2 regions of the Geobacillus zalihae genome follow, and region 1 is predicted to be linked to the other one. Evidence: a T-box and tRNA genes for the amino acid it is inferred to sense, from the RefSeq annotation. Region 1 holds a T-box; the other holds one or more tRNA genes.
The links. A T-box is a leader RNA that pairs with one kind of tRNA and senses whether it is charged. The one in region 1 lies ahead of pheS (phenylalanine--tRNA ligase subunit alpha), so its partner is inferred to be a tRNA-Phe.

Region 1 (3,990 bases):
CCGGCTAAGGCGACCGGCTCGCGGCCGTTCGTGATGACAAGGTGGTCTTCGGTCAGCTTCCGTTCGACATCATCGAGCGTGACAATCGTTTCGCCTGCCTTTGCGCGGCGGACGACAATTTCCTGCGAACCGAGGCGGTCGTAGTCAAACGCATGAAGCGGTTGGCCGTACTCAAGCAAAATGTAGTTCGTAATGTCGACGACGTTGTTGTGCGGGCGAATGCCGGCTGCCATCAAGCGCGCTTGCATCCAAAGCGGCGACGGGCCGATCCGGACGTTTTTCACGATCCGCCCGGCGTACAGCGGGTTGTCTTCCGGCGCCTCGACGCGGACGGAAATGTATTCATGGACATGTTCGCTGTTTTCCTTGACCGCCGCTTTCGGCAGCTTTACTTCACGTCCGAGAATGGCCGCGACTTCATAGGCGACGCCGATCATGCTTAAACAGTCGGCGCGGTTGGGCGTCAAAGACAGTTCGAGCACTTCATCGTGCAAGCCGAGCCATTCCAGTGCATCGGCGCCGACCGGCGCATCGCTTGGAAAGACGAAAATGCCGTCTGCATACTCTTTCGGCACGACTTTCGTTTCGACGCCGAGCTCTTGGAGCGAACAAATCATTCCGTTCGATTCTTCCCCGCGCAGCTTCGCCCGTTTGATTTTGAAATTGCCCGGCAGCACCGCCCCGACTTTGGCGACGGCGACTTTTTGCCCTTTGGCGACGTTCGGGGCGCCGCAAATGATTTGCACCGGCTCGCCTTCGCCAAGGTCAACGAGGCATTTCCGCAGTTTATCCGCGTTCGGGTGCGGCTCGCACTCGAGCACATGGCCGATGACGACGCCGTTCATCCCGCGGTCGAGCGCCTCAACCCGCTCGACTTCAATGCCGCTTTTCGTGATGCGATCAGCGAGTTCCGCGGCGGTGACCCCCGTCAAATCGACGTACTCGCTCAGCCAACGGTAAGACACGAGCATGGAAAACCCCTCCTTTTTCTGTTACACACGCAAAAATTGCCGCAAGAAACGTAGATCGTTTTGATAGAAATGACGGATGTCGTCAATGCCGTACTTCAGCATCGCGATCCGCTCCGGCCCCATGCCGAACGCAAAGCCGGTGTACGTTTTCGAATCAAAGCCGGCCATCTCAAGCACGTTCGGATGCACCATGCCGGCGCCTAAAATTTCGATCCAGCCGGTGCCTTTGCAGACGCCGCAGCCCCGCCCTTCGCATCGGAAGCAGGACACATCGACTTCGACCGACGGCTCGGTGAACGGGAAAAAGCTCGGCCGGAAGCGGATGTCGCGCCCTTCCCCGAACAGCTTGCGGGCAAATTCGCGCAGCGTCCCTTTCAAATCGCTCATCCGGATGTTCCGATCCACAACCAATCCTTCAATTTGCGTAAACTGGTGCGAATGCGTCGCATCGTCCGTATCGCGGCGGTACACTTTGCCCGGACAAATAATTTTCACCGGGCCGCGCCCGCGGTGTTTTTCCATCGTCCGCGCCTGCATCGGCGATGTGTGGGTGCGAAGCAAAATCTCCTCCGTGATGTAAAACGAATCTTGCATATCGCGGGCCGGGTGGCCTTTCGGCAAATTGAGCGCCTCAAAGTTGTAATAGTCGGTCTCGACTTCCGGCCCTTCGGCGACCGTATAGCCCATGCCGATAAACAAATCTTCAATTTCTTCAATGACGCGCGTCAGCGGATGGGGATTGCCAAGACTCACAGGTCGTCCCGGCAGCGTCACATCGATCGCTTCGGCGGCCAGCTTCCGCTCGACTTCCTCCTGTTCCAGTTTCGCTTGTTTCGCCTCGAGCGCCTGCTGAATCGCCGCTCTCACTTCATTGGCCAGCGCGCCGAGTTTCGGGCGCTCTTCCGGCGGCAATGCCCCCATGCCGCGCAGCACTTCGGTGATCGGCCCTTTTTTGCCCAAGTAAGCGACGCGCACGTCATTCAGTGCTTTGACGTCTTTCGCCTCATCGATTCGGCGAAGCGCTTCTTGCTTCAGCTCGTACAGCCGTTCTTTCACTTGAGTCCCTCCTCTATCCAAAATAAAAAACCCGCCCCCCCGGTAAGGGACGAGTTGTTGCTCGCGGTACCACCCTTGTTAACAGCACAAATGTGCTGTTCGCTTCATTGCGATAACGGCCGAAAGCCGGAACACCTTTACATCCCCTTTTGGGATGGTCCCGGTGTCAACTCGGGAGGTGAACTTCACTTGCGTCAGCCATAAAAACGCTCCCAGTCTCCGGCGTTTTCTCCCTGGATGGCGAGCAGCAAGCTACTTTTCTCCGTCATCGTTGTTGTCCGTATGGGAAATTGTCGCTATTCATTATACGCAAATGAGTGGGCAAAGGCAAGGTCAGGCCGAAATTTCTTTGCGCAGCTCATCGTTTACCGCACCGCCTGCAAGGAATAAAGCAAAATTCCGGCCGCGACGGCGACATTCAGCGACTCGGCTTGGCCGTAAATCGGGATGTAGATGGTTTCCGTCGTCATCTCGAGCCATTCGCGCCGGACGCCGCTTCCTTCATTGCCGACGAGCAAGGCGAAGGAAGACGAAGGCGGAACGGTGCGGTAATCGACGGCATTCTCCAAGGCCGTTCCGTACACCGGAATGCCCTGCTCCTTGAAACGCGCGATCCATTGCACCAAATCGCCTTTGACAACCGGAAGATGAAACAGCGACCCTTGCGTCGCCCGCACGACTTTCGGATTGTACACATCGGCGCACCCTTCGCCAAGGATGACAGCATCGATCCCGGCGGCATCGGCGGTGCGAATCATCGTCCCGAGATTGCCCGGGTCTTGCACGGCGTCAATGAGCAAGGCGGTCTTCACACCTTCAAGCTCGGCTGGCAACTTTCGGCACACCGCGGCGATGCCTTGCGGCGTCTCCGTGCTGCTGATCGCCTTCATCACCGCTTCGGTCACGATCACAACCGGGACGCTGACGTCCCAGCCGGGCGGGATGGCTGTCCGCTCGTCCACCATCAGCTCAACAAGCGGCGCGTTGCTTTTTACAGCCTCTTCGACAAGATGAAACCCTTCAAGCAAAAACAATCCGGTCTCATCGCGCCCTTTTTTGGTCAGCAGCTTTTTCCATTGTTTGACGCGCGCATTTTTCGGCGATTCGATCCGCTTCACCGTTTCGTCCCCCAATGTTTGGCGATAAACTCGTCGCGCCCGGACGCGGCGCGGTCTTGTTTGTAATGCTCCGGATTTTTCTTATGGTAGTTTTGATGATACTCTTCCGCCGGGTAAAACGTCGTCGCCGGCAAAATTTTCGTTACAATCGGCTTCGAGAAGCGCCCGCTTTCCTCGAGCGCCCGCTTTGACTGCTCGGCGAGCTGGCGCTGTTTTTCGTTATGGTAAAAAATCGCCGTCCGGTATTGCGGCCCGCGGTCGTGAAACTGGCCGCCGTCATCGGTCGGGTCGATTTGACACCAATACAGCTCCAACAGCCGCTCATACGGAAAGACGTCCGGGTCAAACGTGATTTGCACCGCTTCGTAATGGCCGGTCGTGCCGGTTTTCACTTGCTCGTATGTTGGGTTTTCGACATGCCCGCCCGTATAGCCGGAGACGATGCCGTAAATGCCGTCAAGCTCCTCAAACGGCGTCACCATGCACCAAAAGCAGCCGCCGGCGAATGTCGCTTTTTCCATTGTGTCGTCACCTCATTCGTCAAGTTTCTTCATTTGATTATAACAAAATGTGTGCCGTTGTCATCTTTCACGACCAAAGCCAAGTTCCTTCACAAAGCCAGGCTCGTTCCGTTCCGCACGCCGGCCGCTCATGTCACTGAGTCAAGCTGTCGTTTCATTTCGTCAAGCAAACGGTCAAACAGCGGGATATAGTGTGTACGGATGCGTTCGTAAATGTCCATCGCCGTTTCTTCGTCATACGTATGGGACGTCCGGTTGCGGTCTTCGAGCATGCGAAGCCATGTCTCTCCGTCTTGAATCAACCCTTCCCGAAACGCCTCGCGA
Region 2 (3,990 bases), 190 kb from region 1:
CTCACCGAACACGATTGTACGCACACGATTTTCTTTTCTCGAATCGTATTCGGTAAATAAAAAACAAGGGATTTCACTTACGTGAAACCCCTTGTCCCTAAAGCCTTTCTCCTATTTTCGATGCCGATGGTGGGAGTCGAACCCACACGGGGGGCTACCCCACACGATTTTGAGTCGTGCGCGTCTGCCAATTCCGCCACATCGGCGCGACAATTAATAATTTACCAAATCATCTTTCAACTGTCAACACTTTTTTATTCATTAGATATGGAGGCGGCACCCGGATTCGAACCGGGGGTAAAGGTTTTGCAGACCTCTGCCTTACCACTTGGCTATGCCGCCTTGATCGAGAGCGGAAGACGGGACTCGAACCCGCGACCCCCACCTTGGCAAGGTGGTGTTCTACCACTGAACTACTTCCGCATCCGTGGCTGGGGTAGCTGGATTCGAACCAACGCATCACGGAGTCAAAGTCCGTTGCCTTACCGCTTGGCTATACCCCAACGTTGTAAGTGAAGGGCGACTAGTGGGAATCGAACCCACGCATGCCAGAGCCACAATCTGGTGCGTTAACCACTTCGCCATAGTCGCCATAATCATGATAGGAATGGCAGGGGCAGTAGGAATCGAACCCACACCGGAGGTTTTGGAGACCTCTGTTCTACCATTAAACTATGCCCCTTTGTTAAAATGGTGGAGGGGGACGGATTCGAACCGCCGAACCCAAAGGGAGCGGATTTACAGTCCGCCGCGTTTAGCCACTTCGCTACCCCTCCAAGGAATGGTGCCGACTGCAGGACTTGAACCCGCAACCTACTGATTACGATTCAGTTGCTCTACCAATTGAGCTAAGTCGGCATAAAACAAATGCAAGAAGGTGGCTCATTGTTGTGCTCTGTGCCTCTTCCTCTACAAGCTGATTCGAGGAAGCAGGATGCGTCGAGGCAACTCGAAGCCGACTCGACGAAGCAAGTGCTCGTCTCTACCAATTGAGCTAAGTCGGCATAATTATGATATAAATCGTGGCTCATTGTTCATTTGTTGTGTCCCTTCCTCTACCAGCCAATTCGAAGAAGCTGGGTGCGTCGGGACAACTCGCAGCAGATTCGACGATGCGGATGCTCGTCTCTGCCAATAGAGCTAAGTCAGCTTGCTATCAATTATATGGTGGCTCGGGACGGAATCGAACCGCCGACACAAGGATTTTCAGTCCTTTGCTCTACCGACTGAGCTACCGAGCCGTATCTTATTTTTCCCTTGTTCGTTGATGACTTTTGTGTCCCTTCCTCTGCCAGCCAATTCGAAGAAGCTGGGTGCGTCGGGACAACTCGCAGCAGATTCGACGATGCGGATGCTCGTCTCTACCGACTGAGCTACCGAGCCGTATCAAGTTTTACGCTGCTTTACTTGTGCTGCATTGTGCCTCTTCCTCTGCCAGCGGATTCCAAGATGCTGGATGCGTCGAGGCAACTCGATGCGAATTCGATGAAGCGGATGCTCGTCTCTACCGACTGAGCTGCCGAGCCGTATTTCACCGATCACATGATTCGTTGCATCATGCATTTTTGGAAAGATGGCGGTCCCGACGGGACTCGAACCCGCGATCTCCTGCGTGACAGGCAGGCATGTTAACCACTACACTACGGGACCATTTTTGGTTGCGGGGGCAGGATTTGAACCTGCGACCTTCGGGTTATGAGCCCGACGAGCTACCGGACTGCTCCACCCCGCGGCGATAAGAAAGTAAGTTGATTTTCACAATACTTTTAGTGTTGTTGTTCGTTGCCTCTTCCTCTACAAGCTGATTCAAAGATGCCAGATGCGTCGAGGCAACTGGAAGCGGATTCGTTGAAGCAAAGGCTCTTTGCTCCACCCCACGATGATGAGAAAGCAAGTCAGCTTTTATATTAAGATGGTGGAGGATGACGGGATCGAACCGCCGACCCCTTGCTTGTAAGGCAAGTGCTCTCCCAGCTGAGCTAATCCTCCACAAAGAAGTGACCCGTACGGGATTCGAACCCGTGTTACCGCCGTGAAAGGGCGGTGTCTTAACCACTTGACCAACGGGCCATGCTGATGGATCATGGCGGAGAGCAAGGGATTCGAACCCTTGAGGCGCTATTCACGCCTACACGATTTCCAATCGTGCTCCTTCGACCACTCGGACAGCTCTCCACGATGGCTCCGCAGGCAGGATTCGAACCTGCGACCAATCGGTTAACAGCCGATTGCTCTACCACTGAGCTACTGCGGAATCATAACGAAGGTCAATTCTCCCAATAAGATGCCCTGCCTCTTCCTCTGCCAGCCGATTCAAAGAAGCTGGACGTGTCAAGGCAACTCGCAGTTCATCCGATGATGCAAATGCTCGTCACTGAGCTGCTGCGAAATGACATCTCTTTAGACATTTACTATTATAATGATTCGCGCTGAGCTGTCAAGAGTTTTTTCATTCCCTCAAAACTAGATAACCGTCGGAAGAAGCCGCTTATAGGTTAAGCCCTCGATCGATTAGTATCCGTCAGCTCCACGTGTCGCCACGCTTCCACCTCGGACCTATCGACCTCGTCATCTTCGAGGGATCTTACCCGCCTAACGCGGTGGGAAATCTCATCTTGAGGGGGGCTTCACGCTTAGATGCTTTCAGCGCTTATCCCGTCCGCACATAGCTACCCAGCGGTGCCCCTGGCGGGACAACTGGTACACCAGCGGTGCGTCCATCCCGGTCCTCTCGTACTAAGGACAGCTCCTCTCAAATTTCCTCCGCCCGCGACGGATAGGGACCGAACTGTCTCACGACGTTCTGAACCCAGCTCGCGTACCGCTTTAATGGGCGAACAGCCCAACCCTTGGGACCGACTACAGCCCCAGGATGCGATGAGCCGACATCGAGGTGCCAAACCTCCCCGTCGATGTGGACTCTTGGGGGAGATCAGCCTGTTATCCCCGGGGTAGCTTTTATCCGTTGAGCGATGGCCCTTCCATGCGGAACCACCGGATCACTAAGCCCGACTTTCGTCCCTGCTCGACCTGTCCGTCTCGCAGTCAAGCTCCCTTGTGCCTTTGCACTCTCCGAATGATTTCCAACCATTCTGAGGGAACCTTTGGGCGCCTCCGTTACCTTTTGGGAGGCGACCGCCCCAGTCAAACTGCCCACCTGACACTGTCTCCCACCCCGTTAAGGGGTGCGGGTTAGAATTTCAATACCGCCAGGGTGGTATCCCACCGCCGCCTCCACCGAAGCTGGCGCTCCGGCTTCCCAGGCTCCCACCTATCCTGTACAAGCGATACCAAAATTCCATATCAGGCTGCAGTAAAGCTCCACGGGGTCTTTCCGTCCTGTCGCGGGTAACCTGCATCTTCACAGGTAGTATAATTTCACCGGGTCTCTCGTTGAGACAGCGCCCAAGTCGTTACACCTTTCGTGCGGGTCGGAACTTACCCGACAAGGAATTTCGCTACCTTAGGACCGTTATAGTTACGGCCGCCGTTTACTGGGGCTTCGGTTCGCACCTTCGCTTCCGCTAAGCGCTCCCCTTAACCTTCCAGCACCGGGCAGGTGTCAGCCCCTATACGTCGCCTTTCGGCTTCGCAGAGACCTGTGTTTTTGATAAACAGTCGCTTGGGCCTTTTCACTGCGGCTCTTCAGGGCTCTTCACCCCAAAGAGCACCCCTTCTCCCGAAGTTACGGGGTCATTTTGCCGAGTTCCTTAACGAGAGTTCTCCCGCGCGCCTTAGGATTCTCTCCTCGCCTACCTGTGTCGGTTTGCGGTACGGGCACCTCTTCCCTCGCTAGAGGCTTTTCTTGGCAGTGTGAAATCGGGGACTTCCGGATCACTCCGTCGCCGTCACCGCTTAGCCTTATGATCCGCGGATTTGCCTGCGGATCAGCCTCACGGCTTGGACAGGCTCTTCCAGCCGCCTGCTCGCCCTATCCTCCTGCGTCCCCCCATCGCTCAAACGGGAAGGAGGTGGTACAGGAATCTCAAC

Region 2: it has a tRNA-Phe gene. The T-box ahead of pheS (phenylalanine--tRNA ligase subunit alpha) is inferred to sense a tRNA for this amino acid. The anticodon was not compared.

Annotation. Positions count from the first base shown of each region.
Region 1 is NZ_CP129217.1:2,740,858-2,744,847, forward strand. It holds gene pheT (phenylalanine--tRNA ligase subunit beta) at 1-971, opposite strand, end outside; gene pheS (phenylalanine--tRNA ligase subunit alpha) at 993-2,027, opposite strand; T-box leader at 2,070-2,305, opposite strand; gene QWV57_RS13860 (TrmH family RNA methyltransferase) at 2,393-3,145, opposite strand; gene msrA (peptide-methionine (S)-S-oxide reductase MsrA) at 3,142-3,666, opposite strand; gene QWV57_RS13870 (HI0074 family nucleotidyltransferase substrate-binding subunit) at 3,795-3,990, opposite strand, start outside.
Region 2 is NZ_CP129217.1:2,930,614-2,934,603, forward strand. It holds tRNA gene QWV57_RS14745 (tRNA-Leu) at 122-206, opposite strand; tRNA gene QWV57_RS14750 (tRNA-Cys) at 269-342, opposite strand; tRNA gene QWV57_RS14755 (tRNA-Gly) at 352-423, opposite strand; tRNA gene QWV57_RS14760 (tRNA-Gln) at 429-503, opposite strand; tRNA gene QWV57_RS14765 (tRNA-His) at 519-591, opposite strand; tRNA gene QWV57_RS14770 (tRNA-Trp) at 609-682, opposite strand; tRNA gene QWV57_RS14775 (tRNA-Tyr) at 692-776, opposite strand; tRNA gene QWV57_RS14780 (tRNA-Thr) at 783-858, opposite strand; tRNA gene QWV57_RS14785 (tRNA-Phe) at 1,166-1,241, opposite strand; tRNA gene QWV57_RS14790 (tRNA-Asp) at 1,575-1,650, opposite strand; tRNA gene QWV57_RS14795 (tRNA-Met) at 1,656-1,732, opposite strand; tRNA gene QWV57_RS14800 (tRNA-Val) at 1,914-1,989, opposite strand; tRNA gene QWV57_RS14805 (tRNA-Glu) at 1,999-2,070, opposite strand; tRNA gene QWV57_RS14810 (tRNA-Ser) at 2,085-2,175, opposite strand; tRNA gene QWV57_RS14815 (tRNA-Asn) at 2,180-2,254, opposite strand; rRNA gene QWV57_RS14820 (23S ribosomal RNA) at 2,492-3,990, opposite strand, start outside.